DNA from 3 places in the Paenibacillus sp. ALJ109b genome. Region 2 is predicted to be linked to each of the others. Evidence: predicted binding sites of a transcription regulator. Region 2 holds the regulator's gene; each other region holds the start of a gene.
The links. The regulator LexA, encoded in region 2, represses DNA repair genes until DNA is damaged. The targets are predictions, from matches to a motif close to CGAACATATGTTCG.

Region 1: the regulator LexA is predicted to act here: its motif matches at 8,616-8,629, upstream of recA (recombinase RecA).
Region 3: the regulator LexA is predicted to act here: its motif matches at 4,514-4,527, upstream of G3352_RS06375 (YhjD family protein).

What each region holds. Positions count from the first base shown of each region.
Region 1 covers NZ_JAAIFP010000028.1:89,175-100,192, reverse strand. The annotation lists gene yfmF (EF-P 5-aminopentanol modification-associated protein YfmF) at 1-719, shown strand, start outside; gene yfmH (EF-P 5-aminopentanol modification-associated protein YfmH) at 723-2,003, shown strand; gene ymfI (elongation factor P 5-aminopentanone reductase) at 2,005-2,775, shown strand; gene G3352_RS24585 (DUF3243 domain-containing protein) at 2,952-3,215, shown strand; gene G3352_RS24580 (DUF3388 domain-containing protein) at 3,413-4,180, shown strand; gene G3352_RS24575 (helix-turn-helix domain-containing protein) at 4,247-5,299, shown strand; gene G3352_RS24570 (hypothetical protein) at 5,368-5,538, shown strand; gene G3352_RS24565 (YajQ family cyclic di-GMP-binding protein) at 5,692-6,183, shown strand; gene pgsA (CDP-diacylglycerol--glycerol-3-phosphate 3-phosphatidyltransferase) at 6,506-7,093, shown strand; gene G3352_RS24555 (competence/damage-inducible protein A) at 7,203-8,459, shown strand; gene recA (recombinase RecA) at 8,699-9,763, shown strand; gene G3352_RS24545 (regulatory protein RecX) at 10,083-10,820, shown strand.
Region 2 covers NZ_JAAIFP010000024.1:109,474-120,491, forward strand. The annotation lists gene G3352_RS22035 (aldehyde dehydrogenase) at 396-1,697, shown strand; gene lexA (transcriptional repressor LexA) at 1,808-2,434, opposite strand; gene G3352_RS22045 (LysM peptidoglycan-binding domain-containing protein) at 2,740-3,117, shown strand; gene G3352_RS22050 (DUF896 domain-containing protein) at 3,214-3,423, shown strand; gene G3352_RS22055 (vitamin K epoxide reductase family protein) at 3,550-4,062, shown strand; gene G3352_RS22060 (HAD family hydrolase) at 4,091-4,897, shown strand; gene G3352_RS22065 (ABC transporter permease) at 5,441-6,403, shown strand; gene G3352_RS22070 (carbohydrate ABC transporter permease) at 6,416-7,285, shown strand; gene G3352_RS22075 (ABC transporter substrate-binding protein) at 7,363-8,994, shown strand; gene G3352_RS22080 (GntR family transcriptional regulator) at 9,099-9,773, shown strand; gene G3352_RS22085 (cupin domain-containing protein) at 9,863-10,408, opposite strand; gene metH (methionine synthase) at 10,588-11,018, shown strand, end outside.
Region 3 covers NZ_JAAIFP010000006.1:18,178-29,195, reverse strand. The annotation lists gene G3352_RS06390 (catalase) at 1-542, opposite strand, end outside; gene G3352_RS06385 (ATP-dependent DNA helicase) at 716-2,698, shown strand; gene cysK (cysteine synthase A) at 2,842-3,801, opposite strand; gene G3352_RS06375 (YhjD family protein) at 4,083-4,469, opposite strand; gene G3352_RS06370 (hypothetical protein) at 4,861-5,094, opposite strand; gene G3352_RS06365 (nucleotide-binding protein) at 5,091-6,128, opposite strand; gene G3352_RS06360 (YitT family protein) at 6,978-7,700, shown strand; gene G3352_RS06355 (DUF2188 domain-containing protein) at 7,890-8,363, opposite strand; gene G3352_RS06350 (lipid II flippase Amj family protein) at 8,590-9,390, shown strand; gene msrA (peptide-methionine (S)-S-oxide reductase MsrA) at 9,710-10,672, opposite strand; gene G3352_RS06340 (TVP38/TMEM64 family protein) at 10,801-11,018, opposite strand, start outside.

The DNA.
Region 1 (11,018 bases), on a different contig from region 2:
ATACATTGACAGCTTCGTATCAGGAATGGTTGCAGCAGGCAAGTATGGACTTGTATGTGGTGGGCGACACCACGCTGGAAGAGGTAGAGAATCTGGTTCAGCGTTATTTCAATGTAGAACGAGCGACCTCTTCTGACTATCATACACAGGAAGCTATTCGTGGAGATAAAGAAGTGGAAACCGTTGTAGAACGGCTTAATGTTAATCAGGGTAAGCTCAATATGGGGCTTCGCACGTCTATCACTTATGGTGACCCTCAGTATGCAGCTGCTTTGATGTATAACGGCATTCTCGGAGGATATCCTCATTCCAAGCTGTTTGTTAATGTTCGTGAAAAAGAAAGTCTGGCGTACTATGCCTCTTCGCGTTATGACGGGCATAAAGGGATTGCAACGATCCAATCCGGGATAGAAATCCCCAATTACGAAAAAGCCGTCATGATTATCAAGCAGCAGCTGGATGAAATGAAGAATGGGAATATCACTGACCTGGAGATGTCCCAGACCAAGGCGATGATCCGTAATTTGCTCAAGGAAATGCAGGATTCTGCATTTGAGCTGATTGCTTATGATTTCAATCGACAGTTATCCGGCAAAGAACGGACCGCCGAGGAACTGCTGGCCCAGGTAGAACAAATCAGTAAAGAAAATGTTCGTGAGGCGGCAGAGAAATTCCGTCTGGATACCATTTATTTCTTGCGTGATGAGAAGGGGGAATAGTCGGTGGAGAGCATAACATACGATCGTTTGCAGGAAACGCTGTATTACGAAGTGATGGATAACGGGCTGCATGTTTATATTCTGCCTAAACCGGGTTTCCAGAAAACATATGCCACATTTGCAACCAAATACGGCTCGGTGGACAATCATTTTAAGGTTGAAGGACAAGAGGAAGTGAAGGTCCCGGACGGAATTGCTCATTTTCTGGAACACAAAATGTTTGAAGAGCCAACAGGTGATATTTTTGCCACATTTGCTTCTCATGGAGCTTCTGCCAATGCTTTTACCAGTTTCGATCAGACGGTTTATTTGTTTTCGGCGACGGAACATGTCAATGAAAATATACAAACATTAGTTGATTTTGTGCAAAATCCTTACTTCACCGATCAGAATGTGGAAAAGGAAAAAGGGATCATCGCACAGGAAATTAATATGTATGCGGATAATCCGGATTGGCGCGTTTATTTTGGCCTGATCGAGGCGATGTATCAGAAACATCCTGTGCATATTGATATCGCCGGAACCGTTGAATCCATTGGTACTATAACCAAAGAAACGTTGTACACATGTTACAATTCTTTTTATCATCCAAGCAATATGCTTCTGTTTGTCGTGGGTGGAGTAGATCCGCAGGAAGTGATCGATATGGTTCGTTCGAACCAGGCGAAGAAAAATTACAAGCCTCAAGGGAAAATCGAGCGGATTTTCGAACCGGAGCCTAAGCAAGTGGGCGAAGCTAGACGTGAATCCAAATTGGCCGTTTCCCTGCCCAAATGTTTGTTTGGTTTTAAGGAAACTGAAGTGGGACTTACTGGAGAAGACCTGCTGCGCCGGGATATGACAACTAAACTAATGATGGATCTGTTATTTGGTTCAAGTACCCCGCTATTTCAAAAATTGTACGATGAAGACCTGATTTCGGACAGCTTTGGGCATGAATATAACAGTTCGCGGCAATATGCTTTTTCTGCTATTGGCGGGGATACCAAAGACCCTGATCAACTGCTTGCGCGTATCCGTGAAGAAGTCGATGCTATTGTGGAAAAGGGATTTGATGCAACCGACTTTGAGCGCGCACGCAAAAAGAAAATAGGTGGATATTTGCGTATGCTCAATTCACCAGAAAACATTGCGAATGAATTCACGCGTCAGCAATTCCGTGGTGGCGATTTTTTCAACATGCTCTCGTTGTATGAATCGCTCACACTGGAAGAGGTAAACCGCAGGTTGAAAGAGCATATTCGTTGGGATCAACTGGCGATATCGCTTGTCGTGAGTCCTTAATATGGAGAGGGGAACAGGACAATTGAAGCCAATTGGAGAAATGACAGTACTTGTAACAGGCGCGAGCGGAGGCATTGGAGCAGCTATCGCAGAGCGTTTTGCCAAGGTGGGCATGAATGTAGTGATTCACTATATGAAATCGCATGAAGCAGCTAATGAAGCGGCGAGAAGGTGCATGGAACAAGGCAGTGGTAAAGTCATGACGGTGTCTGCTGATCTACGCAGTCGGGAGCAAATTGAACGTATGCGTGAGAAGCTGGAATCACATGGGCTGATGCCGGATATTCTGGTGAATAATGCAGGGATATCTCATTATGGAATGCTGTCCGATGTTACGGAAGAAATCTGGGATGAAGTGATGGCGATCAACTTGAAAGGCACGTTCTTGTGTACACAGGAAATGATGCCTCACATGATCTCCCAAAGATATGGCCGAATTATTAACGTGTCGTCTATCTGGGGACTGTCCGGGGCCTCTTGTGAGGTGTTGTATTCTACAACCAAAGGCGGTGTAAATGCATTCACTAAGGCTCTTGCCAAAGAGTTGGCTCCATCTGGCGTAACGGTGAATGCTGTAGCTCCTGGTGCAGTTCAAACATCTATGTTGAACCATCTGGACCAGGATGAACTAAAAATGCTGGAAGAGGAAATTCCGGCAGGAAGACTTGCCCAGCCAGATGAAATCTCATCACTGGTCTACTTCCTTGCACTTCCCGAGTCTGGATACATTAATGGGCAGATTATAAGTCCAAATGGTGGCTGGCTCACGTAATATATGGGGGGCGCGCAAACAATTTTGTTTTTAAATACGGGTAGTTTCGTGATGGAAATTAATGATTCGTAGATGATCTTCGATTAATTCAAAAATGCTCGTATATAAAATGTCCGGGAAGCACATATTACAACTGTTGATTTTAAATCTCATGCGTCAGCTAAGGAGGATTTATCATGTCAACAGAAAAAACAGTGCTCTCAAGTTTTGACACTTGGAAGAAGTTTTTGGGTGACCGCGTGCTGCAAGCAGAGAAGATGGGGATGAGTGAAGATACCATCAACAAACTTGCATACGAAATCGGTGACTTCCTGGATGAGAAAGTCGATCCGGCGAACCATTCCAACCGGGCATTGAAAGAATTATGGGAAGTCGGCGATGCAGATGAGCGTCGTACGATCGCGTGCCTGATGGTCAAATTGGCCAAACAAAACGCATAAGATTACAGATGGAAAGCTCCCGCAAGGGGGCTTTTCTCTAATGATTACACATTGATTACAGACCTGTTCTTGTAATTCATTTTCATTTTATATATCATTAACGTGACCCATTTTTAGAAGATATCTCAGATTGTCGTCCAATGGACGCGTTCTGTTACTGTCGAATAATGTGGAATAATGCTTTACGGGGTGTTTAAATGGAATCTAAACAATGGTATATGGAGTATAAAATACATAAGAACAGACCCGGTCTGTTAGGGGATATTGCCTCTATGCTGGGGATGCTTGAAGTAAATATATTGACCATCAACGGTGTTGAAGGCAAAACCCGGGGGATGCTTTTGGAATCGGACGATGATGAGAAGATCCGTCTGCTGGGTGAAATGCTTGGCAAAGTGAACAGCATAACGGTGTCTGCTTTGCGACAACCGAAACTGGTAGATATTCTCGCTGTGCGTCATGGTCGTTATATTGATCGTGATTCGGATGATCGCAAAACATTTCGTTTTACGCGGGACGAACTTGGGTTACTTGTGGACTTTTTGGGTGAAGTATTTAAGAGGGAAGGCAATCAAGTCATTGGTTTGCGTGGAATGCCGCGTGTAGGCAAAACGGAATCCATTATTGCAGGCAGCGTATGTGCGATGAAGCGCTGGACGTTTGTTTCCTCCACACTTCTTCGTCAGACCATAAGAAGCCAGATGTCAGAGGACGAATTGAATCCAAACAATGTGTTTATCATTGACGGAATTGTCAGTACGATTCGTTCAAGCGAACGGCATTATAATCTGTTACAGGACATCATGACGATGCCAAGCACCAAGGTTATTGAACATCCGGATATTTTTGTGCAGGAGTCTGAATATGATTTTAATGATTTTGACATTATTATTGAACTGCGCAACAATCCGAATGAAGAAATTATTTATGATACGTTTACGGCCAGCTACACCGACGAACTGTAACGCTCCGTACTGGATCATGAAATAGATAAGCAACAACCATAGAGATAAACATAAGGAGGAGATGGCATGTCTGAACTGGGTCAGCAGTTAAGAGAGGCCCGGCTGCAAAAAGGGATGAGTCTTGACGATGTACAGGAAATGACTAAAATTCGCAAGAGGTATTTGGAGGCAATAGAGGCAGGAGACTACAAAGTGCTGCCTGGCAGCTTCTATGTGCGTGCATTTATCAAAACCTATGCGGAAACGGTGGGACTAAATCCTGATGAGCTGCTGGAGGGACATAAGAAAGATGTACCTGCAGAAGAAACGGAAGCAACCATGGAGCCAGTTATTCAAAAGCGTTCAAGCCGCCCTGTAGAGCGCAGTAACCGCTGGATGTCTGTTGCGCTGATGTGGACTTTTCCGGTATTAATTCTTGTGCTGTTGTACGTGTATGTAGTGATGAACAAAGATGATTCGGATACACAAGGGCTGGATCAGACAAAGATCACAGACAGCCAGCAGCAACCTCAAGATAAACCGGATGAGCCTACAGATAATGGCCAAGCTTCTAATCCTCCAGCTAATGAACCAGGTAGCGGAGAAACGAATGAAGGCGAAGCAGGCGGTAACGGTGGCGGAACAGCAGAGGGGCAGACTGACAGACAAACTGATGGACAGACGGATGGGCAAACAACGGGTGAAAATGAAGAGAACCCAACGGATAATCAGCCAGCTTCTGTAACTGTTGCTGAAGACGGAAAATCAGGCAATATTACGAACTTCAAAGTGAACGGCAGTGCAGGGCAGCCTGTGACGGTTACAATTAAAGCAACGGGGCATAGTTGGCTGGAAGTATACAAGGGCGAGAACTCTAGTGGCGAGAAGTTGGAATACGGCAACACCGCTGAGGGAGACAGTTATACTTTTGAATTGGACAGTGCAGGAATGTACATTAAGTCCGGTTACGCTGCAGCGACCACAATTGAGGTTGCAGGGCAGGTTGTGACAGACGGGAAAGCGACAAACCGCATTCGGTTAAGACTTGGTGAGGATACGTCCTCCACTGGTACTGAAGCCACAACGACGAATGAAACAGAAAGCAATACCGAAGGAAGCAACGGCACTAGCGGCGAATAACCAAAGTTTCTGCGGGAGACACTAACCTTGTCTTCAACTTGCAGTCAACTTTTGGTGAAGTGAGGTGGATGGCTGTGACAGTCAGCTGGATCGTAACAGGTTTGGGGATCATTGTCAGCCTCCTGGGTTATTACTTGACTCCAACTGCTTGGGGTTACGGAATTTTGGGTTTTGGACTTGCACATGTACTTCTGGGTGTGCTTGACATGTTCAGACAGCCTAATCGCAGCCGTTATTAGAAGGACAGCCGCATGAAAAGCATTTTTGGTAACCATCTTAAGTGGTAGCCAAAAATGCTTTTTTATTCTGAAAAACCTCATAAAATTAGACTTTTGCTTGGCGTATCCTCTATAATGTTACAGAATATATGATTAACTGAAAGGGTGACTGGTTTGAGTTCAGAAAATTCATTTGATATCGTGTCCAAAATGGACTTGCAGGAATTGACAAATGCCGTTACACAAACGGAAAAGGAAATTGGCACGCGTTATGACTTCAAGGGCAGCAAGAGCAGTCTGAAACTGGATAAGGATGCGTTAACGATCGTATCTGATGATGAGACCAAACTCAAGGCTGTTATCGATGTACTGCAATCCAAGATGGCTAAGCGGGGTTTACCTCTAAAAAACATTGATTATGCAAAAGTAGAACCAGCTTCTTCAGGTACAGTCCGCCAGCGTTTGAATTTCAAACAGGGGATTGATCAGGATATCGCTAAAAAAATTAATATTCTGATTCGTGACTCCAAGATTAAGGTGAAGAGTCAGATTCAGGGAGATCAGCTCCGGGTAACAGGTAAAAGTAAGAATGATTTGCAGGCAGTCATGCAGTTGTTGAACGGTGCCAATCTACCTCTGGATCTGCAATATACAAACTTTAAGTAATATCTCCTTATTGTAGCTAGGTATGTTTTTTGACACTGCAATTGGCGTATATTATACTAAGTGTGCATTGCTGGCAGATAAGCATCAAAGCCCAGTCATCATCGTTTGCTGACTTTGTGAAAAGCAGTACATCTTCTGAAAGTCACCGGAACGTTTAAAACGGTTTTGCGTTTGAACGGTTGACTTTATTTTTTGCGTTTTTACATAGTGAGAGCACTTTAGTGCTGATTGACAGTGAAACTGTAAATTTCATGTTCCGGATGATGAATACGGGATTAAGATGAATGTTTGGAGTAATGGAGGATAAGAGGGAGGGCGTCTTGTGAATTTACCCAACCGGATTACGCTTGCACGAATTTGCTTAATCCCTTTTTTGATGGTGTTCCTGCTCGTAGATTTTCCGTTTTACCCAGAGCCGTTGCAATTGGGAAGCTTATCACTTCCGTATAATCAGTTGATTGCTGCTGTCATTTTTATCATTGCAGCAAGCACGGATGGAATTGATGGCTATCTGGCGCGGAAAAATAATATGGTCACCAACCTAGGGAAATTGCTTGATCCGCTGGCTGACAAGTTGTTGGTTACTGCGGTACTGATTTCGCTTGTGGAAATGGGCAAGTTGGATTCCTGGATTGCCGTGGTCATTATTAGTCGTGAGTTTGCGGTTACCGGCTTGCGTCAGATTGCATTATTGGATGGTTCGGTTGTTGCTGCAAGTGCCTGGGGCAAACTGAAAACCGTCGTGCAAATTGTGGCGATTGTGCTGCTGTTGTTGAATAATTTCCCGTTCTCATTTACGGGTATTCACATGGACGTTATTGCCGTTTGGGCTGCAGCAATCATTACGATTTGGTCAGGTATTGATTACTTTATTAAAAACAAAAATTTGCTTCATTTATCGAAAGCGTAACGTTTTTGAGGTTAAATGGGGAAGCATGAAGAAATCATTTGTACGAAGGGCAATAGGGAATTATCCTATTGCCCTTTGATCACTCATCACGTGTACAGGAGGATGCTGAATGAAGGCAGAAATTATTGCAGTTGGCACAGAATTGTTGCTTGGACAAATTGTGAATACCAATGCCCGATATCTATCCCGTGAATTGGCTGCGATCGGGATTGATGTATATTTCCAAACGGTGGTTGGTGATAATCTTAATCGACTTAGTGACGCTATTCGCATCGCTCAAGGTCGTGCAGACGTCATTTTATTTTCCGGGGGCATCGGTCCCACACGGGATGATCTGACCAAGGATGCGATCGCGGCGGTCTTGAACCGCAAGCTTCATATAGATCGAATGGCTATGGACAAAATCGAGAGCTTCTTCCGAGATCGCAATGTGGACATGACCGAAAATAATCGCCGTCAGGCAATCGTTATAGAAGGTGGGACACCGCTGGCGAACGAAACAGGCCTTGCCGCAGGAAATGCGATTTCCGACAATGGCAAGCATTATGTAGTGATGCCTGGACCACCGAAAGAGCTGATTCCAATGTTTGAACAGGAAGTTAAGCCTTGGCTGTTCCAGCATGTACTGACAGAAGAAATGCCGATTTACTCGAAAATGCTGAAGTTTGCAGGAATCGGAGAATCAGCATTGGAAGACCGACTCCTGGATCTGATTGATACGCAGACAGATCCAACGATTGCTCCTTATGCCAGTGAGGGAGAAGTTACGGTACGTGTATCTACAAAGGCTCCAAGTGAGAGTGAGGCGAAGCTGAAGCTGGACGCAATGGAAGTTCAGATCCGGGAACGATTGCCAGAGCATCTCTACGCGAACGAGGATGTGCCTATAGAGTACACAATCGTAACGATGATGTCTGATATGGGTCTGACCCTTAGCGCGGCTGAGAGCTGCACAGGAGGGCTCGTCATGCAAAGTCTGACGTCAGTCCCTGGCAGTGCTTCGATGCTTAAGGGCGGAATAGTATGTTACTCCAATGAAATTAAGGAGAAGCTGCTCCATGTGCCACATGCCTACCTGGAAGGTGAAGATGCACCGGGCGCAGTGAGTCCCGAAGTCGCCAAAGTGCTGGCAGAACAGATTCGCATGATTGGGGATGCCGACTTCGGTCTGTCGGTTACAGGTGTAGCGGGACCTGGTTATTCTGAACGCAAACCGCCAGGACTTGTTTTCATCGCTCTGGCTCAACGTGGTAAAGAGACAGAAATTCATGAACTGCGCATTAATGGCAATCGGGAGACGGTTCGGATCCGTTCAGCGAAGGCGATTCTTTACCGTTTGTGGCGTAAACTTGTGGAGATGGACTAGTTCACGGCTCGGATTGCATTTGCCAAAGCAAGCAAGTATAATAAAGGAAGACGGAAGAACCGTAGAATCAGGCTTTACAGCCTTGTTTACGGTTCTTTTTTCTGTTTAATGGAAAGTTTGCTTGAGGAAGAGGCGCCTCGGCCTTCACAAAAAAAACGAATGTATGTTCGAAAAAAAGCTTGGCAAACGTGTTAAAACAAGGTATCATTATCTTATAAACAGTAAAGGGTGTGAGCTTATTGTCAGACCGTCGTGCCGCGCTTGATATGGCGCTCCGTCAAATAGAGAAGCAATTTGGTAAAGGATCCATCATGAAACTGGGTGAGTCGACTCACATGCAAGTGGAAATCATACCCAGCGGTTCCTTGGCTCTGGATATTGCATTAGGAACAGGCGGCTTGCCCAAAGGCCGTATTGTTGAAATATATGGACCAGAATCTTCCGGTAAAACAACTGTAGCATTGCATGCGATTGCTGAAGTACAACGGGTGGGTGGACAAGCTGCATTTATCGATGCAGAGCATGCTCTTGACCCGCAATACGCAAGCAAACTGGGTGTTAACATTGATGAGTTGCTTCTGTCCCAGCCAGATACGGGTGAGCAAGGGCTTGAAATTGCAGAAGCACTTGTACGTAGTGGCGCTGTGGATATTGTCGTTATTGACTCCGTTGCTGCATTGGTACCAAAAGCGGAAATCGAAGGCGAAATGGGTGATTCCCATGTCGGTTTGCAAGCACGTCTGATGTCTCAGGCATTGCGTAAACTGTCTGGGGCAATCAGCAAATCCAAAACCATCGCAATCTTCATTAACCAGCTTCGTGAAAAAGTCGGTGTTATGTTTGGTAACCCGGAGACAACACCTGGTGGTCGTGCCCTGAAATTCTACTCTACAGTACGTCTGGATGTACGTCGTATTGAGAGTATTAAATCAGGTAATGACATCATCGGAAACCGTACTCGTATCAAAGTTGTAAAAAACAAAGTGGCACCACCGTTTAAACAAGCGGAAGTGGACATTATGTACGGTGAAGGTATTTCGAGAGAAGGCAGTATCATTGATATTGGTACAGAGCTGGACATCGTTAACAAAAGTGGTGCGTGGTACTCTTACGAAGGCGAGCGTTTAGGTCAAGGACGTGAAAACGCCAAGCAGTTCATGAAAGAGCATCAAGATATTGCTCAAGTAATCGAGCAAAAAATCCGTGTAGCCAGCAACTTGACTACTGCAGTTCCTGTGCCTACGACTGAAGATCAACAAAAAGAAGCGGCAGAAGAACAAGAATTGTTTGAAATTAACGAGTAATGCTCTGAATCCCCGAAACTTGTCTGATTGAGCTTGGCTCGATCTAGATCTAGCTAATGGGGTAAGGTGTGCGCTCGCGCTGTCCAACAGCCTCTGTCCGAATGGGCAGGGGCTGTTGGTACGTTTTCTGTTAGGGAGAGGCCGGACATTGTTTCCGGCCTTTTGTATTAGCATCTGATGTCTCTGTGAAGTTACGCTCTAAACGTATGCAGTTTAGCTGCTTATCTCCGTCGGAGATCTGCTAATCATTGTTTTATTGTCTGCTTTCAGTTAGACACCTGTGATACAAGTATCAATTGATGTGGAAGGGGAGACCGAAATGGATCAACATGAAGATGATTTATATGAAGAAGCCGAGCTGGAGGGAATCTCCCAATTCCCGGATAACGAAGAACTTATCATTACACGAGTTGAACGAACGAAGAGCAGGGAAGCTCGTTACCGAATTACCTTTGGTTTATATTCAATTACAGTGCTTGAAGATGTAATGATTAAATATCGGATGACCCGGGGAAATACGTTTCTGAAAAAAGACTTGGAAGATATCATAGTAGCTGACGAGCGACAGCGAACGTATGTGCAGTCTTTGCGATATCTGGAGCATAAACCCCGCACACGCCACGAATTAAGTCAGAAGCTTCGTCAGAAAGAGTTTGCTGCACCGTTGATTGAAGAGGCCCTGGACCGGCTTGAGCGAGAGAATTTGGTCGATGACGAACTGTTTGCGAAGGAATGGACTCGTCAGCGTATGGAGGGCCAGCGGAAGGGGAAACTGTGGATAAGGCAAGAGCTTCGTCAGAAAGGCATTGCCAATGAGCTGATTGCTGAAGCGCTAGAAGGTGTAAGTACAGATGCGGAATATGAGACGGCTCTAACCGCCGGACGCAAAAAATGGAATCAGGTCAAAGGAGACATCCAGGAGAAGAAACGTAAAACGCTTCCCTTCTTGATGCGACGAGGTTTTTCCATGGATATGGTGCGTCGGGTCGTGAATTGTTTAATTGAAGAAGACGAGGCTAAAGACCTTGAAGATGACGAAGCGTTGTTATGGGATTAGCAGACTGGACTCACTATACTGCATTCTCTTGACAATTTCTTTCGTCAAATACTAAAATGGACATGAGTCTGTAAGAAATGGACAACCCTTTTTCCTTCCAAAAAAGCGGTTTCTGTTTTTTAAGATTTATACCATTCATGATTATGGGTTCGCTGGAAACGGTGAATAGTACATGGAAGCATGTACATGTGAAATGAA
Region 2 (11,018 bases):
CCTATTCTAATAAAGAGATGTCAGTGTGGATCCTCCCTCAAAGTGTATATAATGAAGAAAAAATTCAGGAAGAGAAAATATAGACAGAACACGTGCCACCATTTGGAAGGGTAGATACATCACGTTGGACTAAAACGGGGACGGGAATAAAAATGTAATGAGGAAGCTGGCATTCGTAGCATAAGTTTTGGCCTCTTAGTGTTATTGCCTTTTATGTAGTCAATAAGAAATAGAATGGTTAATTAAAATATCATTATATCGTTGAAGCGAGAGTATGTTTTAATTGTTTGCTCAATTTTTACAGTATCTATATGTTGATAGTTTCATATAATTGCGTTATAATTCATTTATGTTTTTAGAAATTAAATTTTGGACAATTAATTGGAGATGTTAATATGGAACAAGAGAAGCAACTGGTTGCCGCACAGCGGACATTTTTTTATACAGGACAAACGAAGTCTATTGAGTACCGTATTCGTGCTCTTCAGGAATTAAGACGGGGAATTGAGAAGCATCAGCAACGTATTCTTGACGCACTTCGTGCGGATCTAAATAAATCTGAAACAGAGGCTTATGGCTCTGAGATTCGGATCGTATTGGGTGAACTGGATTTTGCATTGGAACATTTGGAGGAATGGGCTACACCAAAACCTGTACCTACAAATTCTGCTATACCTGATGGCACAAGCCTAATTTATCCCGAACCTTATGGAGTTGCTCTTATTATTGCACCATGGAACTATCCGTTCCAATTGGCTTTCGGCCCTCTGATTGGAGCCATTGCTGCGGGTAACTGTGCCATTATTAAGCCGTCTGAATTAACCCCAGCCGTATCACGTCTGACTTATGATTTGGTTCATGAGATATTTCCTAGTGAGTACTTGGCAGTTATGGAAGGGGAAGTCGAGACAAGTACAGCACTATTGAAGGAACAGTTTGATTATATTTTCTTTACCGGTAGTACGGGTGTTGGCCGCATCGTTATGAAGGCAGCTGCTGAGCATTTGACTCCAGTTACGTTGGAACTAGGTGGTAAGAGTCCGGTCATTGTTCATCAGGATGCTGATTTGAAGCTGGCAGCTCAGCGCATTGTGCGTGGTAAATTCCTGAATGCTGGGCAAACCTGTGTCGCTCCGGACTACTTGCTTGTACACGAGGACGTACATGACAAATTACTTGAATTGATCGCTGCAGAAATTCAGGATAAATTTGGAGATGATGTGATGAAAAATGCTGATTTTCCACACATTGTCAACGCACGTAACTTTGATCGTTTATCGGTTTTGCTCCAAGATGGCAAAGCAATGATCGGTGGACGTTCTGAACGTGATCAGCTGCTCATTGAACCAACAGTTCTGGGGGAAGTGGGTTGGAAATCCCCAGTGATGCAAGAAGAGATCTTTGGTCCAATTCTTCCTGTATTTAGGTATACCGACCTCGATCCCATGCTAGATGAGATTGTTCGTCGTCCAAAACCACTGGCATTATATCTCTTCACTCAGGATGAGGATCTGCAGAATCAAGTTCTGAATCAAGTATCTTTTGGTGGTGGTTGTATTAATGACACCTTGTCTCATATGACATCACATTATCTTCCGTTTGGCGGCGTAGGAGAAAGTGGAATGGGTTCCTACCATGGTCAACAAAGTTTTGATGTGTTCTCTCATCATAAAAGCATTCTTAAACGCAGCGAATAGTCGGCTAACGTAGAACAATATAAGTAGTATAAAAAAAGAGGTTGTCCCGTTGAACGGGACAACCTCTTTAAGTATCTTATTGTGAGACTTCTGTACAACTACAATACATATTAATGAATATCACGGAAAAGGCCAATGACTTTGCCCAGAATGCTAACGTGTTTCAAACGCAACGGTTCAAAAGTCGAATTTTCCGGTTGAAGACGAATATGATCTTTCTCTTTGTAGAACGTTTTTACCGTTGCTTCATCGTCTTCAGTCATGGCTACTACGATATCGCCGTTATCTGCAGTTTGCTGCTGACGTACGATAACATAGTCTCCGTTAACAATGCCTGCTTCTACCATACTGTCTCCCACGACCGAAAGCATAAATACTTTCTGTTCGCCTACATAATGCGTAGGAAGAGGGAAGTAATCTTCGATATTTTCTGTTGCTGTGATCGGAACCCCTGCAGTAACTTTACCCACGACAGGAATGCGAGCAACGCTGTGAGCAAACTGATGTGAATGCTCTGACTCTTCCTGGCTGAGAAGTTCAATGGCTCTTGGTTTGGTTGGGTCACGTCTAATCAGACCTTTCTTCTCCAAACGATCCAGATGTCCATGTACTGTAGAGCTGGAAGCCAATCCAACGGCTTCACCAATTTCGCGTACGGAAGGAGGATACCCCTTCAACCGGACTTCATTGCGTATAAACTCCAGAATAGCCTGTTGCCTGCTGGATATCTTCGACATACCGTATCAACCCCATTTTAGTAACGTTTGGGAAAATTATAACATAGAACCTCCGTTCGTACAAACATAAGTTCTAAATAAAATACCATAAAATCAATGTTTTTTTGCAAATTAAGATGAAAATTTTCTTTGAGTCTAATCAAATACTGCAAATGACAGTTCCCGTACAATAGAAGAAAGATAGTGGACTGTAGGATACAATAAAAAAAAGCGAACAATTGTTCTAAAAAGTTATTGTACAAAACAAGTGTTCGTGTTATATTGATTTCAACGGATAGGAACAAACGTTTGGAGGTCGATATTTAATGAGATATTCTACTTATCAAAGCATTTACGAGCCGGTGCATTCTGAAGTGGTTGAAACTAATATAAGGAATTTTAAAAAGGTATTTGCAAAACGCAATGTCCCAACATGGGTGCTGAAATTAATAATCGTAAGCTTAATTATATTGGTTGGATGCAGTACAGTATTGACTGTGTTCGCTGGCAATGAGAAAGATTTGTTGCCTGGAGGGAAGATGGCAGTTTCACAAGGAGATACACTATGGAGTATATCTTTGGATCACAAACCTGGAACAATGGATACACGGGTATATATAGAAGCAATTAAGAAAGTAAATCAACTTCAGTCAACTTCAATACAAGTGGGGCAAGTCTTAATACTGCCTCAATTCACAGAATAAAACTGCATATCCACACGCGCTAATGCATGTCAGCTTGACAAGCTGCCCTTATCATGTCAAAGTTAATAAGACTTTGTATTTTTGGAGGGGACAAGCTTGGATATAGATAGTCTGGTAGCACGTATTAATGAATTGGCCCGTAAGAAAAAATCCACTGGATTGACAGAGGAAGAGCTCGCAGAGCGTGCCAAGCTTAGAGAAATCTATTTGAATAACATTCGAAGCAATTTCAGACAGCAACTGGATTCGATTGAAATTGTAGATGATGAGAACGATCAGGGCCACCAAGGCAAACTCAAACATTAAGGAAACCTAATGATATCAATATGATATTTAGGTTTCTTCCTGTTATCTAGAGGTTGCAAATTATAGGGGGAAATGTTGGTTTGCAGTTATGTAAGCCGATACAAAGAACATCTAAGGGGGATTCTTATGTCGCGTTCGTTCGAGAGAACGGTTCGAAAAAATTCTAAGCAGTTGAATCAGCAACGCAAAAAAAGCGGTAAACCGGTTTCCGGTACACCAGGTGAGGACGTATTTAAAGGACGCAGCCTGCTGTTTCCTATTTTTCTGATCGGACTAGCATTCCTGTACCTCTTTATGAGTACATTTCTTGTCAAAGCTCCGATGACCACTTGGGACTGGGTGACCATGTTGCTGTACGTATTTTTGGCAGTCATCTTCATGCTCCGTCGCCCTTATGTCAAAATAGGAAGTAATCGGATTTTGACGACAAAAGGGAACCGCGAGCGTTCAATTGGAGTCGACGATATCGTGAAATTCAGAATTGAGCCAGGTACGGTTGTAATTGAGCATAATGCACGAGGTAAGAGATGGGTATTTACCAAACTACTTAATCGTTATGATACCGATGCAATCACTGAACGTCTTCTGAAATTCGCCAAAGCACATCAGATCACCGTGGAAACATACGAGAAAAAGTAATTATTGCATAAAGGGGAAGATGACCGAAATGGCGTTAAAAGCGATTTTGTTCGACCTAGATGATACTTTACTGTGGGATGAGCGCAGTGTTCGAGAAGCCTTCCATGAGACTTGCCTGATTGCAGCTCAAGAGACTGGTGTTAAACCCGAAGACCTTGAAGAAGCTGTTCGTAATGAGGCACGTAATCTGTATGAATCTTATGAAACTTTTTCGTTTACCAAAATGATTGGGATTAACCCGTTTGAAGGTCTTTGGGCTAACTTCACGGGTGGGGATCAGCCGGAGTTTCGCCAGTTGGAGCAACTTGCACCCGCATATCGTAAAGAGTCATGGCGTCGCGGCTTGTTAAAATTGGGTGTTGATCGTGAAGATCTGGCGGAACGACTTGCCTCACAATTTGGGGCTGAGCGGAGATCAAGACCCCATGTCTATGAAGAAACGATGGAAACATTGAGTCATCTGCAAGGGAAGTTCAAGCTTTTGCTTTTAACCAACGGCTGTCCTGCTTTACAACAAGAGAAACTTGATGGTGTTCCTGAATTGGCTCCTTTTTTTGACGAAATTATTATTTCGGGTACGTTCGGTAAAGGGAAACCGGATCCTTCGATCTTCGAACACGCATTGAGTAAGCTGGGAGTGCAACCTGAGGAAAGTTTGATGGTTGGAGATAAGCTTACGACTGATATTCGTGGAGCGTTGTCTGCAGGTATTCAATCTGTTTGGATTAACCGTGAGAATAAAGAAAATACCGAATCGTATGTGCCTGACCATCAAATCAAGCATTTATCCGAATTGGAACGAATCATTGCCGAATTCTCAATTAGTGCATCTTAAATCGTTTTTTCATGTACTACTCAAACATTGTTAGGTTTTATGAGATGTATTTTATCCATAAAACCTAACAATGTTTTTTGTTTTTGGACAGCTTGAACTATACCGTAATAACAAAATATAATTTTTTTTACTAAAAGTTATTGAAATTATAGAACTGCTGATTTAGAATATAACTAACATACTAGTATGACTAGTATGCGAATGAATGCAGCGAATATCTGTTGACTTACTTGAATGAAGTGGAAACGGGAGTTATTCGCTATAATTTTCACATCGTTTGTAAGCGCTTTACATAATTGGAGGAAACCATTTGGTTCTGGAAATACAACATGAAGTGGTTAGTGAGAAAATGAGGGTAAGCATCTTAACCGAAATGTGCCTCTATTAATTTTCAAAATTGATATCGCTTACATTAGTTTGGTTTATTCTGCAGGTGGGGGTGAAGTGCATCTGATTACTTGTCTTCTACAAAAAGAAGAGATGATAAGCATTGATCGAAAACGCTTTTATTTTATTAAGCTAAGGATCGGAGTGAAATAACATATGGAGTCGGAAACCGCTAAAACCACGCTAACGATGACATCTTTACGTAAAGAAAGCAGGTTAAGAACTATTACAGCTCTGCTTCGCAAAGATTGGCAGCTGTACTCACTGTTAATTCTTCCAATTATCTATCTTATTATTTTCAAATATGGGCCCATGCTCGGTAATGTGATCGCATTTAGACGATTTGTACCGGGAGGCAGTATTTTTGGAGAGACGTGGGTTGGATTCAGGTATTTTCAGATGTTCATTCAAGACCCAACCTTTTGGAAAGTATTTGGGAACACACTTATGCTCGGTGGACTTGCGTTACTTTTCACCTTCCCAGTTCCGATCATTTTTGCATTGCTGCTGAATGAGGTGAAAAGCAAACGTTTCAAAAAGTTTGTGCAGACCGCATCGTATCTTCCGCACTTCTTGTCCATCGTTATCGTTGCCGGAATGATTCTGCAATTAACGGCAGTTAATGGCTCCATTAACGGAATGGTTTCATTCTTTACTGGAGACAGCATTCCTTTCATGCAACGTGCGGAATGGTTCAGAACAATTTATATCACCTCTGAGGTTTGGCAAGGTATGGGGTGGGGTGCCATTCTATATTTGGCTGCATTAACAACAATTGATGATTCTTTGTATGAGGCTGCGCGGATCGATGGTGCGAACCGTTGGAAGCAAACCCTCCATATAACTATACCAGGCATTTTGCCAACGATCGTTACATTGCTGATTTTAAACATGGGTAATTTCCTTGCGGTTGGATTTGAGAAAATCTTGCTCCTTTACAATCCGCTGATCTACGAGACATCTGACGTGATTTCTACTTATCTGTACCGGGTAGGTTTGCAGTCCAGCAATTTTAGCTATGCTACCGCCATTGGTTTGTTCGAATCCATTATTGGACTGATCTTGGTATTCTCGGTTAATGCAATTTCACGCAGACTGACACAACGAAGCTTGTGGTAAAGGAGGAGCAACATGCTGGAATCAAAATCATACAAAGTATTTAAAGTTTTCAATGCCATCTTTTTGCTGCTTGTGGTATTCATTACGCTCTATCCGTTTTTGAATGTCGTGGCCCAGTCTTTCAGCAGCGAGGCTTATATCAATTCAGGCAAGGTAAGCATTATCCCAAGAGGGTTTAATGTAGAAACTTACAAGACCATTTCTCGTGATAGCATGTTCTGGACCAACTATAAAAACACAATTATATATACCGTTGTTGGTACTTTGATTTCTATGTTCATGACGACCATTTTCGCTTATGCCTTATCCAAGAAAAGATTAATGGGACGAAAATTTTTGACGATGTTCGCCGTATTCACGATGTTTTTCAGTGGCGGCTTGATTCCTAACTATGTCCTGATTAACTCTCTGGGCTTCAATAATACGATGTGGGCACTGGTTGTGCCTGGGGCAATCAGCATTTATAACATGTTAATTATGAAATCATTTTTTGAAAACATGCCTGAAGAGCTTGAGGAAGCGGCAGCTATTGACGGTTTGAATACGTATGGCATTTTGTTGCGGATCATTCTACCACTGAGTAAAGCTGTCATGGCAACGATGGTTCTGTTTTACGCTGTAGGACACTGGAACTCTTGGTTTCCTGCCTTCCTGTATCTCGACAAAAAGGAACTGTTTCCCGTTACGATCTACTTGCGCAATATGATTGCAGGTGCAACTGGCGGTGCTTCGGCTGGTGCTTCAGCGGATAATCTGACTCAAATTTCTGCAAATATCAAATCGGTCACAATGGTACTCACCATTTTGCCTATTTTAACGATTTATCCATTTGTTCAAAGATACTTTGTAACCGGTATCATGTTGGGATCTGTTAAACAGTAAAACAGTAATCCTAACCCAATATAGTTCAACATCTTGATTGTAAGGCCAATCTAAACCACATGCAGGGGGAGAATTGAATGAAACAGAGACCACGTAAGCTGGTAGGCAAGATGGTATTGGCAACAATGATGAGTGTCGTTCTGGCAGCATGTAGCAGCGGAGCTGGTGGAGACAAAGTCGAACCAGAATCCAAGGGAGCCATGGAGTCCTATGGTGTAGGGGAGACCTTCAAAGCCACTGAACCATTTAATCTATCTATTCTGTACAGTGACCAGCCAGCATACCCGTACAAAAAGGATTGGCTCCTGTTCCAAAAAATCACGGAAAAAACAGGAGTAACGCTGGAGCCTACCATCGTTCCGATGAGTGACTATTCCCAGAAAAGATCCCTTCTGATCAGTTCTGGAGATGCCCCACTGGTTATTCCGAAAACCTATCCGGGTGAAGAAGCGGCTTTTGTATCCTCGGGTGCGATTTTGCCAGTGAGTGACTATGTTGATTTGATGCCTAACTTCAAGGATAAAGTAGAGAAATGGGGACTTCAGGATGAACTTGAGGGTCTTCGACAAGAAGATGGGAAATATTATGTACTCCCGGGTTTACATGAAGAGGTTTGGCCGGACTATACCCTTATTGTGAGAACTGATATTTTTGAGAAAAATAACATTGCCATTCCAAAGACATGGGATGAATTGTATGATGCAGCCAAAAAGCTAAAAGAAATCTATCCAGATTCCGTTCCGTTCTCAGATCGTTTCCAATTTAACAGTACATTGAATATTGCTGCTACCAGTTTTGGAACGAAAGCTGGGTGGGGATTTGGCAATGGTTTAACGTATAAAGAAGATCAGGATGAATTTGTATACACTTCGACTACGCCGGAATACAAGGAAATGTTAACTTACTTTAACAAGCTTGTATCGGAGGGGCTGCTGGATAAAGAAAGCTTCACCCAGGACGATGACCAGGCTATTCAAAAGTTTGTTTCTGGAAAATCCTTCATTATTAATGGAAACTCGCAAACGGTAGTGCTTCATCGTAATGACATGAATAAAACGTTGGGAGAAGGAAATTTCTCCATCGCCAAAATTACAGTTCCTGGTGGCCCTAAAGGTCAATTGATGTCCGGCTCCAGACTTGAAAACGGTGTCATGGTTTCCGGGAAAATTAAAGACAACGAGAATTTCAAAGCAACCATGCAATTTATTGACTGGTTATACTATAGTGATGAAGGTCAAGAATTTGCCAAATGGGGTGTAGAAGGCGAAACCTTCACCAAACAGGATGGCGTTCGTAAGTTGGCCGAAGATGTGAACTATAACGGATTGAATCCAAAAGGCACGAAGGACTTGCGCATCGATTACGGATTCTCCGGTGGTGTGTTTGCCTATGGAGGAACGACAGATTTGTTGCACTCCATGTTTAGTGAGGAAGAATTGAAATTCCAGCAAGACATGAAAGATATCAAAGAAGTGGTTCCTGCGGAGCCTCCAATTCCTTACTCGGATATCGATCGTGAACAGGTGACACTGCTTAGCACACCGCTTAAAGATTTCTCTGATCAAAATACGCTTAAATTCATTTTGGGAGAACGTAAACTTTCTGAGTTTGATGCATTTGTAAAAGAGCTGGAGAGCCAAGGCTTGCCTCAGTATATGCAGCTTTCCAATGACACGTATAAGAAATACAAAGAAAACAAGCAACAATAGTTCTGAACTGAAATTTGCCCATTGCCGTTTCATTTAGGGAATTTAAGTGGAACGGCAAATTGTGCTAAGATGGATGAATATGGCTGAGAGGAAGAGGTTAAGGAATGTCACTTAATCAAAAGATTAGAGGTTCGACCCGGGCTTATTCATACAATCTGATAAAGGAACGAATTCTGCACCTTGAACTTGAGCCTGGTACCAAGATTTCCGAGAAGGAAATTGCGGATGAATTGCAAGTAAGCAGAACGCCAGTACGTGAAGCTTTCATGAAGCTTGCCGAGGAAGAATTACTGGATATCATTCCACAGAGTGGAACCATTGTCTCCCATATTAATCTGGAGCATGTTGAAGAAGGCCGGTTTATGAGAGAGAAGATGGAGAAGGAAATTGTCACTCTGGCTTGTGCCTCTTTTCCCGAAGAGTTCAGATTTAGACTTGAAACCAATATCGCCATGCAGGAAGTATGTATAGGGAAAAATAATTTTTATCGGCTTTTTGAACTAGATGAAGAGTTTCATCAGATATTGTTTCAAGGCACAGGAAAAATGAGAACTTGGAAAATGCTACAGCAGCTCAATATTCCCTTTAATCGGCTTCGTTTATTACGCTTGTCTGAGGATTCCGATGCAGAGGTTATTATTTCACAACATAAAGAAATATACCGACTTATTACGGAACGTGAAACCGAGCGAGCTGTTGAGGTTATGGAAGCTCATCTCAGACTAGTTGTTGTTGAACAAGAGAAGATGAAGGCAAAATATCCACATTATTTTATATAGAACATCTAATGTTGTATACTATCTGAATATGCAGAAACCCCTGTTCGAATTGAACAGGGGTTTGTTGAGCAAATAATATAATTTGCTTATTAGGCTTGTTTGATAAACGTTGGATCTGGGTAAGGATCTGCGATCCAGCCATCTTTTTCAATAAACAGACGTACGGCAATGATTTGTTTGTTTTCCATCAAAGTGAAGAAGTGTGGGGTGTTCTCGGGTACCGAGATAACGTCTCCAGGAGACAATTCTACATTAAAGTAACCTACATCATCTGTAGCTTTGATGACAAAGATTCCTTTGCCGGCTACAATAGCGCGGATTTCATCTTCAGCATGAGTATGAATCTCTTCGAATTTTGCAAGCTTCTCTTCAATATCTGGTGTTTGTTCAGACAGCGTAATTACATCCCAGATTTGGTACCCGCGACGCGCAGCCAAGTCTCTGATTTCATAGTCATATGTTTTTAGTACTTCTTCTTTTTGTTCATCGGTGAGTCCAAAGTTGTTTTGCAGATCAGTGTTTAATTTGGACGCGTCCCATTTTTCAAATAATACTTCATATTTGTTTAAGAAATTTCGAACATTTTCGTCTCCTGTGATACGTTCGTTCGTATTTCGGATTACAATTTCAGCCATATTCTTTCCCTCTTTTCCACTTGGTTTAATCGCTATTATATCGGACTCCTCTATTTTTGTCGATTCACAAATTCCTTCGACCTTCATAAAAAACCGCCATGGAACTGATCAAACCCGATCTTTCACATTAAGTTAGTTTCTGTTAAACTAAGATTTAACGTTTTGCGGAGGTGACGATATTGGACAAGCTTAGCCTACATGATGCATTAAAACAACGAATATTGATCCTCGACGGTGCAATGGGGACCATGATTCAACAAGTTGATCTCACAGGCGCAGATTTTGGCGGAGAAGACCTGGATGGATGTAATGAAATGCTTGTACTTACACGTCCAGAGCTAATCCAGCGTATTCATGAGGAATATCTGGAAGCCGGTGCTGACTTAATTGAAACAAATACGTTTGGTGCAACATCTGTTGTACTTGCTGAATATGACATTCAGGACCGTGCACGTGAAATTAATCTCGAAGCAGCCAGAATTGCAAAAGCAGCCGTGGATCGATTTTCGACACCGGAGTCTCCACGTTATGTGGTAGGTGCCATGGGACCTACAACCAAAACGCTGTCAGTAACAGGTGGAGTTACTTTTCAAGAGCTCATTGACAGCTA
Region 3 (11,018 bases), on a different contig from region 2:
TCGAAAAACCGTTCCATATCCTGTGCATTGGTCAGCGGGTCCGGCTTGAAGGCATGCACCATATCAGGGAATTTGAGCGGGTCACGAATGAAAAAGATTTTCAGATTGTTGCCCACCAGATCCCAGTTGCCGTCCTCGGTATAGAATTTCACAGCAAATCCGCGCGGGTCCCGAAGAGTCTCCGGTGAATGCCCACCATGAATAACCGTAGAGAAGCGAACGAATACGGGCGTTTCTTTCCCTTTTTCCTGAAACAGACGTGCGCGTGTGTATTTTGATACCGGTTTGTCCCCGGCCGTTCCGTAAGCCTGAAATACGCCATGGGCGCCAGCGCCGCGGGCATGTACAACCCGTTCTGGAATACGTTCACGGTCAAAATGGGTGATCTTTTCGAGAAAATGATAGTTCTCCAGCGTAGTCGGTCCCCGGCTGCCGACGGTTCGAACATTCTGATTGTCCGTGATGGGATGGCCTTGCCGATCCGTTAATGTCTCGGGTGCCTTGTCTGAGGAATGCTCAGGTTGTGAAGACTGATGATTCATGGAGCACCGCCTTTCCTTATGATGGATTCGAATATATATTTTCCCTGCAAGGCGGTTCTATACATCGTTTTCATTAAAAAAAGCTTGTCACCCACCTCATGGCGTGGGATAATTAACTTTTGCCCAGCGGCCTTTTTTGAACGGAAAATGAAATTTGGACCGCTTGTCTAAGAATGGAGGCTGACTTAGGATTGTCTACACAACGTTATCCTTTTGCATATGATCCGGCAGAGCCCTTTGTATCCCGTTTAGGGGAATGGGTTGCCGATGTTTTTTACGATATTTTGCCTGAGTCCGGCTTCGAGGTACGAGATGAACAGATTTTTATGGCGTACCAGCTTGAACGGGCCTATGGAGATAAAAAGACCATTATGGCTGAGGCTGGTGTGGGAACAGGAAAGACATTAGTCTATCTGCTCTATGCGGTCTGTTATGCACGTTATACGGGTAAACCGGCGGTGATTGCCTGTGCGGATGAGTCCTTGATTGAACAACTGGTGAAGCCGGGCGGAGATATTGCAAAGCTGGCTGCACATCTGGACTTGGAAGTGGATGCACGTCTGGGCAAGTCACCGGACCAATACGTCTGTCTGAACAAATTAAGTGCGATGAGATTTGCGGATGAGGATGCGCCTGTCATTGAAGAAGTGCATGAGAGCCTTCCGGATTTTGTGAATACGCCGGGTACGCTTCAGGCATTCCATCCGTATGGTGACCGCAAACAGTATCCACATCTGAATGATCGCCAGTGGAATAAAATCAACTGGGACCCGTTCCAAGATTGCTTCGTTTGTCCCAAACGTCAACGCTGCGGCTTGACGCTGTCGCGTGACCACTATCGTCGTTCCAAGGACATCATCATCTGTTCCCATGATTACTATATGGAGCATGTGTGGACCTATGAAGCGCGCAAACGCGAGGGACAATTGCCACTGCTGCCAGATCACAGCTCGGTTGTATTTGATGAAGGACATTTGCTGGAAGAAGCGGCCCTGAACGCACTGAGCTACAAATTGAAACACCGCATCTTCGAGGAACTGGTTACCCGTCTGCTCGAAGGTGAGATTCGTGAATCCCTCGCCGAGCGTGTGGATGAAGCGATTGAGAGCAGTGAACGATTGTTCGCGCTGCTGGATACGTATACGGTAGCCATTCCCGGATCGGAACGGAAAGAAGTGCGGGTAGAACCGCCGCTGCTGCGTGAGATTGAACGACTGACCAGCGTATTGGATGCGATCGGCGAAGAATTGGTATTTGAGAGCGGATTGTTCTCGCTGGATGGCTATCAGATGCGTGTCGTGGAAGAACATTTGGACATGATTCAGTCTGCACTTGCGTTGTTCCGTAAGGAAGATGGATACATCTGTTGGGCTGAAGAGAGCGAAGACGAGATAACCTTATCGATCATGCCGCGTACCGTGAAGGAAATTCTGAACGAGCGTGTGTTCAATACAGGCATTCCGATTGTCTTCTCATCCGCAACATTATCTGTGGACAGTTCATTCCGTTATGTGGCAGACAGTCTGGGGATTGATGATTTTGTATCGTTCTCCGTGGCTTCTCCATATGACTATGCGGACAAAATGCAGATGAAGATTACCGATGAAACCGTACCTGGTCACCCGGAAAACGAAAATCGGTTGCGTGACGCCGTGACGCTGCTTCAGGAGAGTGGGGGGCGTGCCCTGATTCTGTTCCGTACGATGGAAGAGCTGCGTGCATTCAAGCAGGACATCGTTCATGTCCCTGAGGCTCAAGGGTTGCGTTTTATGTATGAGGGAGATCGGGAGATTAGTGACCTGATTGCCGCTTTCCAGGAGGATGAGGAAAGTGTGCTATGCTCCGTCAGTCTGTGGGAAGGTCTGGACGTTCCAGGACCGTCATTATCCAATGTCATGATCTGGTCGCTCCCGTATCCACCACAGGACCCTGTATTTAATGCAAAACGTACAGCGTCAGCTGCACCTTATGAAGAGATCGATCTTCCATACATGTTGCTGCGTGTGAAGCAAGGTCTGGGACGTTTGATTCGGACCAGCAGTGATTCGGGTACCGCCGCGATTCTGGATGAATCGTTATACAGCAAAAAGGAAGCCAAAGACCGCATTGCGGCTCTGCTTCCCGAAGGTGTAGAATGGACAACCCTGACACACTAGTTCACATTCATATTTAGAATATTTAACTTAACTGGCTCCCTTTCCAGAAGTAAGTACTTGTACGCTGCGGCTTCAACGTCCGGCTGTGATCAAGCGCTCATTTTGGAGGGGAGCCTTTGACTCGTTGTAAGAGTTTTTCTTTGTTAAAAAATACCCATGCTCAAATACCGTTCCCCGGTATCGGGCGCAATGCAGAGCACCCGGTGTCCCGGCCCCAGTTCCTTCGCGATGCGAAGGGAGGCCCACACCGAAGCGCCAGAGGAAGGGCCGAGCAGCAGCCCTTCCCGGGCAGCAAGCTGCCGCATCGTATCCAGTGCATCCTCATCGGACACCTGGATAATGGCATCCCACACGTCGGTATTCAGAATGTCCGGAATGAATCCTGGACTTGTACCGACGAGCTTGTGGGGTCCGGGCTCGCCACCGGACAGTACCGGAGAACCTTTTGGCTCAACGGCATAGATGCGAATGTCCGGCAGCTGCTTGCGCAGTTCTTCTCCCGTTCCGGTAATGGTACCGCCAGTTCCCGCCGTGGCAATGAAGGCGTCCAGCTTGCCTTCCATCTGCTGCATAATTTCGGGAGCCGTGGTGATCCGGTGGATGTCCGGGTTCGCCTGGTTCTCGAATTGCTGGGGAATGAAACTTCCTGGAATGTCGGCCTGCAGTTCTTTGGCCTTACGAATCGCACCAGGCATCCGTTCCGCAGCAGGGGTAAGTACGACATCTGCACCATAGGCTTTCAGAATGTTGATGCGTTCCTTGGACATGTTGTCCGGCATGATCAGAATGGCCTTATATCCTTTGGCAGCAGCATTCATCGCAAGACCGATGCCGGTATTGCCGCTGGTCGGTTCGATAATGGTTGCGCCGGGAAGCAGGAGTCCTGCCCGTTCAGCCTGAACGATCAGGTTATAGGCGGCACGGTCTTTGACGCTGCCGCTGGGGTTGAAATATTCCAGCTTGACGTATACGTCAGCGGAATCGCTGCCTGTAAGTCTGTTCAGTTTAACGGCAGGTGTCTGGCCGATCAGTTCGGTAACATCTGCGGCAATGCCTGTATGTGCGGGTGTTTGATTTTTAATTAAATGCGAATTCAAGTCCATGAAGTTCAACTCCTTGATTGATAAGACGTTAAAAGCAATTCCAATGAACAAGTCTGTCCGCCGCTAATGGCATGCAGGCTTGTTTGCTTATAGGAATCCATTTTCATTACAAGTCTGAACGGAATGTACAGATATGTCTATTCCATCTTAATGAACGCATCCTCCCGGGGTCAACCTGTTTCGATTAGGCAGAAGGGTGGGGAGTCTGAGGAGTAAGTGAACTAAGTGGACTAAGTAATGTGAATTTAAACGATGACGGGTACATTAAGCAGATGAATCAGCTATAACGGCTGGGTCAAATCCATATCCAGATGCTGGCTAAGCTCTTTTTTGACTTCATTCCGCGCGAACGTCCACAGCATATAGAACCGCTGCAAATAGCCTCTGCACAGGTACTGGGTTTCGATTCCATCGACTTGCCGTTTCTCCTCCAGAACCTTGACGCCACGAGTTCTCATCTGTTTGCGAAGCGTCAGCATTTCCTTAAGTACATCATTTTGAATGCGGGTTAGAGACAGAATGTACACCTCTGGCATTTTGAGCTGCAACGTATCCAGTGTGCGAATATCCCGTTCAAGCACATCCAGCAGCAGAGTGCGTACAACCATGCTTTTAATCAATCGGTGGTCTTCATCCGCAGGGGATGGGGCGGAAGGGGATGATGACATACTTTCACTTCCTTAACCTTGAATTCGGACAAGTTCTTATTTACAGAACGTATGTTCCTATATTATAATCAATATATGCAATGATGATACACAATACAACCGAGAAATATTGGAAGTAGTCCGTATGCGATTGATGTTAAGGTTGTAGGCGGTGAAATAGGGACAGGCCTTCTCCAAAATAAGGTATAATATTTGGGTTTTGCAGGAAACCTAAGGGCATAAAGAAAACGACTTAATGCAGAGGAAGAGATGAAGAGCTTTTGGTTCGTTGATTGGCGAAGGTTATGAAGAATTGCCAAAGTGATTGCAACAAAAAAAGCCCCTGCCTTGGGCGGCGGGGCCAGATGATCTGCCGAACCAGACGGCAGAGTTGTAAATGAGCATAAAGCGGTTAAGCCAGATACTGAGGCTTCTCATAAAGAGCCTCTTTTTCCAGAATCACTTTGTAAGGTCTTTCTTTACCCTTCAGCGAAGGGCCAATCGTAGTCAGCGGTACGGCCGGTTTGTGGAAACGATCTTTTTCCTTGGGTTCCGGAACCGGTCGTGATGATTCGGGCGCAGAACTGAGGCGTACCTTTTTGTCGCTGCCCCAGCGCTTGCTTATTTTTTTCGTTTCCGGTTTCATTCCGGTTCGCCTCCTAACAAATCGTTGATGGCGTTGAACAGATGACGATTCTCCAAATCCATCTGCTGAAATATCGCCTCATCCGCTTCAATATGTCCAATAATATGGACCGTGATTACATACCTCTTGGCTACAGGATAGCATAGCAGATACTCTTTCTCAAGGTAGTCGTCGTAGAGATTGATCTTGATTTTGTTCTCCCGGTAAGAATCAATAACCAGAATTCGCTTCGGATCATCAGGCTGTTTGTCGTCGTTGGCGGACAAGTTATATTTTCTCCCCGGTTCCCCAACATTACCACATAATTGTTCAATATGACCACTGTCATCTGTACGGTATATCGCAGTCCCACGCACGGCAAATGGAGGAAGGGATACAAATGCACTTCGAAGTGCATCGCTCATTCGCTCCAACATAACCGAATCTGCTTTGCGGGTACGCAGTAACTCCCTGAAGAATCGCAGCAGCTTGAGCAACTGTAACCGGGCTTCACCCTCAGATCTTTTGTGCTTCTCGATGATTTTTTCCACTTCGGGATCGCTCCATCGTCCCTGTTCTTCGATGCTGTCGGCGATTTTGGAACAGGCCACCGAGACGGCTGGCGCCCATTTCCCGTCTGAACGAATTTCATAAACCAGTGGATTTAATCCCAGCAGGTCTGTAGGCATGCGTAAACCTTCGATCTTGGAAGCGTCTTTGATGTCCGTAATATCTTCAGGGAGAATGAAAAAAATACGCTTTCGTCCTAGCCGACCCATAAACAAACCCATTTCCAGCATTGTATTATCACGGACAGAGGCATAGTACTTCCCGCGAATTTTCGATATATCATCCGGATGAAAAATAAAAATGGCAAAGTCAGTCGTACGCACTTCTGTTTCCAAATCGTCCATGGTATAACTGCTTGGATTAAAAACTCCGGAGTACCAAGGGGTAACTTCGGCCGAGAAACGCAAGTTTTCGTGTACTGCGGCTGCAATCGGCTTCGCTTCCAGCGAGCAGCCAATAAAGACTCTTGGCTTTAACGTTTTCATTAATCCGCCTCGCTTAAACGGGTAGTGGGAATCAATTGTTATATTATACCATAAACAGCAGAGTAAGTCTGGAAACGTTTAGCTGGACCAAGATAAGCCGATTACATTTGCTATAGTGTATGTGCAAGAGGGAAATGATTCCTTTAAAATCCGCGGAATAATAAAAAATGGACCCAAATTGTCACAGTTGGGTGACTGGACAGTTATATTTGGAAGCTTCAGTCATAGAATGAAGGAGCAGGTAGCACCATTAGTTAGAGAAGCTTGTCCTGGTGTGGCTGTTTGAGTGCTCAAGCAGGCCAGAGTGTGCTTTTTGCGCATATTTGAAGGGTCTGCTGTTTCGACCCAATCACATCGGTGTTATATAATAGAAGAACAAGCAAGTTAGCTTTGATGTTTAAACTAAACCTTTACACGGTAACGGAGAGTGTAGACCCGTCTGAAGAAACGAAGTGTTCGCCTTTATCACAGGATTTTTCCCTTAGAAAAAGGGAATCAAAAAAATCCGGGGATAACAGCGATCGGAAGAGGGTGCTACAATCGAAGTGATTAGTGGAAAGTATACGTTTAACCAAGCATAGCTAACCACCAACAGACAGAAAGGATCAGGATACCATGAGTTCCCGAAGGATAATCTCCCCAAGGACGATCTGGAAACGTTACGATCTCTCTTACACTTAGCGCCCCTTGTAGAGTACACCACCGTAAAGAAAAAAACGGCTGACTCTGCGAAAGAGGGGATTGGAATGAATAATATTCGAAGGACAAATACGATGATTTCTTCCAGGCTTGCCTTTTGCAGGGTACGGTCGGTGCAAACCAACCTTTACAAACTGCGAGGGAACCTGAATGAAGAGAACATCGTTAACCTTACAACAAGTTAAGACAGAGGCGGGAAAGTTCGCCATTATGCTGCTCGGAACATTTATCTTGGCATTTGCCTACTATCACATTAATTTTCAGAATCATTTATCGGAGGGCGGATTTGTCGGTCTGGCCCTGCTTGGAAAGTACGCGACAGGCTTATCACCTGCAATCGGCATGCTACTGCTGGATATTCCAGTCATGATTCTGGCCTGGTTCCTCAAGGGCTGGAAGTTCATGATTCAGGCGCTGCTGGGTGTGGCCGCATTCTCATTGTTCTATGACGGGTTTGAGCGGTACTCTACCCTGGTCATTCCTTTTCATGGTAATCTGTGGATTCCGGCAGTCCTGTCCGGTGTTATTACCGGCGTGGGAGCTGGCATGGTGCTACGATTCGGAGGAGCGACAGGTGGAGATGACATTCTGGCGGTGCTCATTAGCCGTTGGAAGGGCTGGAAGCTGGGAACGGTTTTCTTTGTCAGCGATGCGTTTGTACTCGGATTGTCGCTTTTCTTTCTACCGGTAAAAGAAACTTTATATACCATTCTGGCCGTATGGATTGCCAGTAAGGTGATTACGTACATGGTCAGTTTCCCGGCTCGCCGGACGGTTACGACCTCAGCTGTGAAACTGCCCGTGTCGACTGCAGCCAAAGTAGTCAGCGGTGCTACACAACGAGCTCCGGTGGCTAGAGGTGTTTCGCATTAAACGTAACGACCACCCTATTCGAAATGAATGTTGTTTGAATAAGGTGGGCTGGCCTCATACCAAACACAAAGCCCTTTTGCATGCTTGATGGGAATCATTCCATTAGCGGCGAAAGGGCTTTTTTGCTTGCCTTCATTAAAAAAATAGCGTAATACATTCACGATATATCCTATTTTAGAACAGATTCACTTAAGGCTTAAGGGAAGAGGCAATTTGCCCATCTTCATTATGGATAATAGCCCGAATGTTCTGTTTTTCACTCTTTTCTTTGGCAGCATCCACAGCTTCGGCTTTGGTTCGGAACGTAGCTAGAGATTTGGATTGACCTTCTTCCTTGATGGCCCAGCCGGAGTCAGTAGGAACGACATGAATGTTATCATGGCTTTTGGAAGAAGAGACGGGCTCGGAATGACGGCGTGGAGAGGAAGACTTTCCATGCTCCGATTTGCTGTCTGATGAAGTATGTTTTGTAGCCTGCTTCGAATTCTTCGATGTGGGATGATTCTCATCCCATTCTTCCGCTTTGGCAGTCGCGATTGCAATGGAGCGTCCTTCCTCATAACCGTCGTCCAGCAATGCATTGGCAATCTCAATGGCCTTATGTCTGACACGAGGCTCCAGATTTTTCATAGAAACGGGATAATACTGTTTGTTCCACGGCATATTGATTCCCTCCTGTACAATATAGTTATTGTATATTACCCTTTACCCGGTTGAATAAACGATTATTGTGGAGAACCTTGAAGCATATCATGTAGTTTTGGTGCATTTTACTGTTCAGCTTCTCTGCCCTTTCTATACTTTTATGTGGATGAGGAGTATAATGCTTCCATACTTGAAATTACAATAGAAGCATAATGAGAAAAAGAAAAGATAAGGAGATTTACATATGTTTAGTTTGAGCCTAGCCATTCCTATGTTGTTTACGATGCTTATTCATGCGGCTGACAGTCTGTCCTATGCGCTACGCCTTGGAGGATTACGTACTCGCAGAATAGCGCTGGCCTTATCTCTGTCTGGAATTTTGCTGCTGGTGTCGCGTACCTCCAATATGGCCCAAGGGCCGATGGTAGGTAATCTCGTGGATACTGCGACGAATGGAGGGAATCCCCACTTTGCAGCACAACTGCACTGGCTAATGGGTGCGGCTACGGTAGGAACAGCCCTGGCTATTCTAAGTTTTCCAACGATGGTCAAGCTCGCTTCCCGAATGGTCGTTCATTTTGAGGCGGCAGGATCGATTCCATCCATGGTTCGAGGTCTAATGAAGCGCAGCAAGCTCAAAAACGCGATGTATTATATTACCCCGCCATCATGGAAAATGGCAAAGTTATTGGTACACAACGGAATGCCCAGACGTCTAATGACGTTGAACATAGCGGTGACAGCAATCTATACGACAGGAGTTCTATCCAGTCTGTACGCTGCTTATCTTTATCCGGGGCAGGCTGTAGCTGCTTCGCAATCCACCGGACTCATTAATGGAGTAGCAACCATTCTGTTAACCATCCTGATTGATCCTCGTATTTCGTTGCTTAGCGACAAATCTCTGCGTGGTGAAATCCGGCTGGATCGAATGAATCAGATCTATGGCTGTATGCTTGTATCCCGTTTATTTGGCACATTGTTAGCGCAGTTGTTATTGATTCCATTTGCTTACTGGATCGGCTGGATTGTGAGTACGATGTAAGCTAATTCCAATCTATATACAAAAAAAGAAAGGGGACTTCCCATGCGTCATGAAGATGACGGGAAGTCCCTTTTTTAGTCTTAATTAATGTCTAACGAACGGAGCACAAGTTAATAGCTTCAATTGCCTCAAGTTTGTAATGTAACGAATCGGAGAGACGTTATTTCATCGCTTTACACGCTGCTTCAGGCTGTTCCGCAGTTTTCACCGGAATAACGTGACTGAAATTCTTTAAAATTAGCATTTCAAGTGAATTGTCCTCTTAAGAGGCGGTCGATTCGCTAGCGCTTCTTAAATACGTACTTCAATGAACCATTACTTAATTAAACAGTACGGCGTATTCGGCATATCCTTCTTTTTCAAGATCTTCTTTGGGTACAAAACGAAGGGCTGCGGAATTGATGCAATAACGCATTCCACCAGCTTCGGCAGGGCCGTCGTTGAACAGGTGACCCAGATGGGAATCCCCTTCACGACTTCTCACTTCGGTACGAATCATGAAATGGCTGAGATCCGTTTTTTCCTTCACATTGTAGTCCCGCAGTGGACGGGTGAAGCTTGGCCAGCCGCAGCCTGAATCGTATTTGTCGGTGGAACTGAACAGTGGCTCACCGGATACGATGTCCACGTAAATTCCGTCACCGTGGTGATCCCAGAACTCGTTATGGAACGCTGGTTCGGTTGCGTTGTTTTGGGTAACTTCATATTGCAGCGGCGTCAGACGCTCCTTCAGGCCGTCTTTATCCACTTTGCCGGACCAGTTACGTTCGATAAAGTCTTCACGTCCAGAACCTTTACGGTACCGTTTGTAGTGCGCAGGGTTTTTGTGATGGTAACCTTGGTGATGCTCCTCTGCTTCATAGAACGTTTTCGCTGGCAAAATCGGTGTGAAGATTGGTTTGTCAAAACGTCCGCTTTGTGCCAAAGCTGCTTTGGAGGCTTCTGCGATCTGGCGTTGTTCTTCACTATGATAGAAGATGGCTGTCTGATAAGATGATCCACGGTCATGGAATTGTCCACCCGTATCCGTTGGGTCGATCTGTTGCCAGAACAATTCAACGAGTTTCTCATATGGGAAGATGGCAGGGTCGAACGTAATTTGAACGGCCTCTACGTGACCTGTCGTTTCCGAGCAGACCTCCTCATATGTTGGGTTCTCCGTATGTCCTCCTGTATATCCCGATACAATCTTATGAATACCGGGTAGTTCCTCGAAGGGGGATACCATACACCAGAAGCACCCGCCTGCAAAAGTTGCTTTTTCACTAGTATGTTGTTCCATGCTATAGTCACTCCATTTCTGATGAAGAATGATATTTTGGCTTACTCTTCTATTATATCCCGAATTGGCAAGCCAACCAAGCAGGATCGTAAAGAGGATGAGTCTGAAATGTTTCTGAATGTTCCGACTTAGACCTTTTTACGAGAGCGTAAGCGAAACAAGAGCAATATTATCGTCATGAACACGAGATAACCGGCAAGGATTAACAGGCTCACCCAGATTGATGATTCTGCTTGTGCACCCGCATAGGCAAAAACAAAAATCGCAGGCAATTTGCCAATCGCTGTCGCAACCATGAACACCCAGAATGGGGTGTAGGTAATGCCCGCATAGATATTAACCGCCA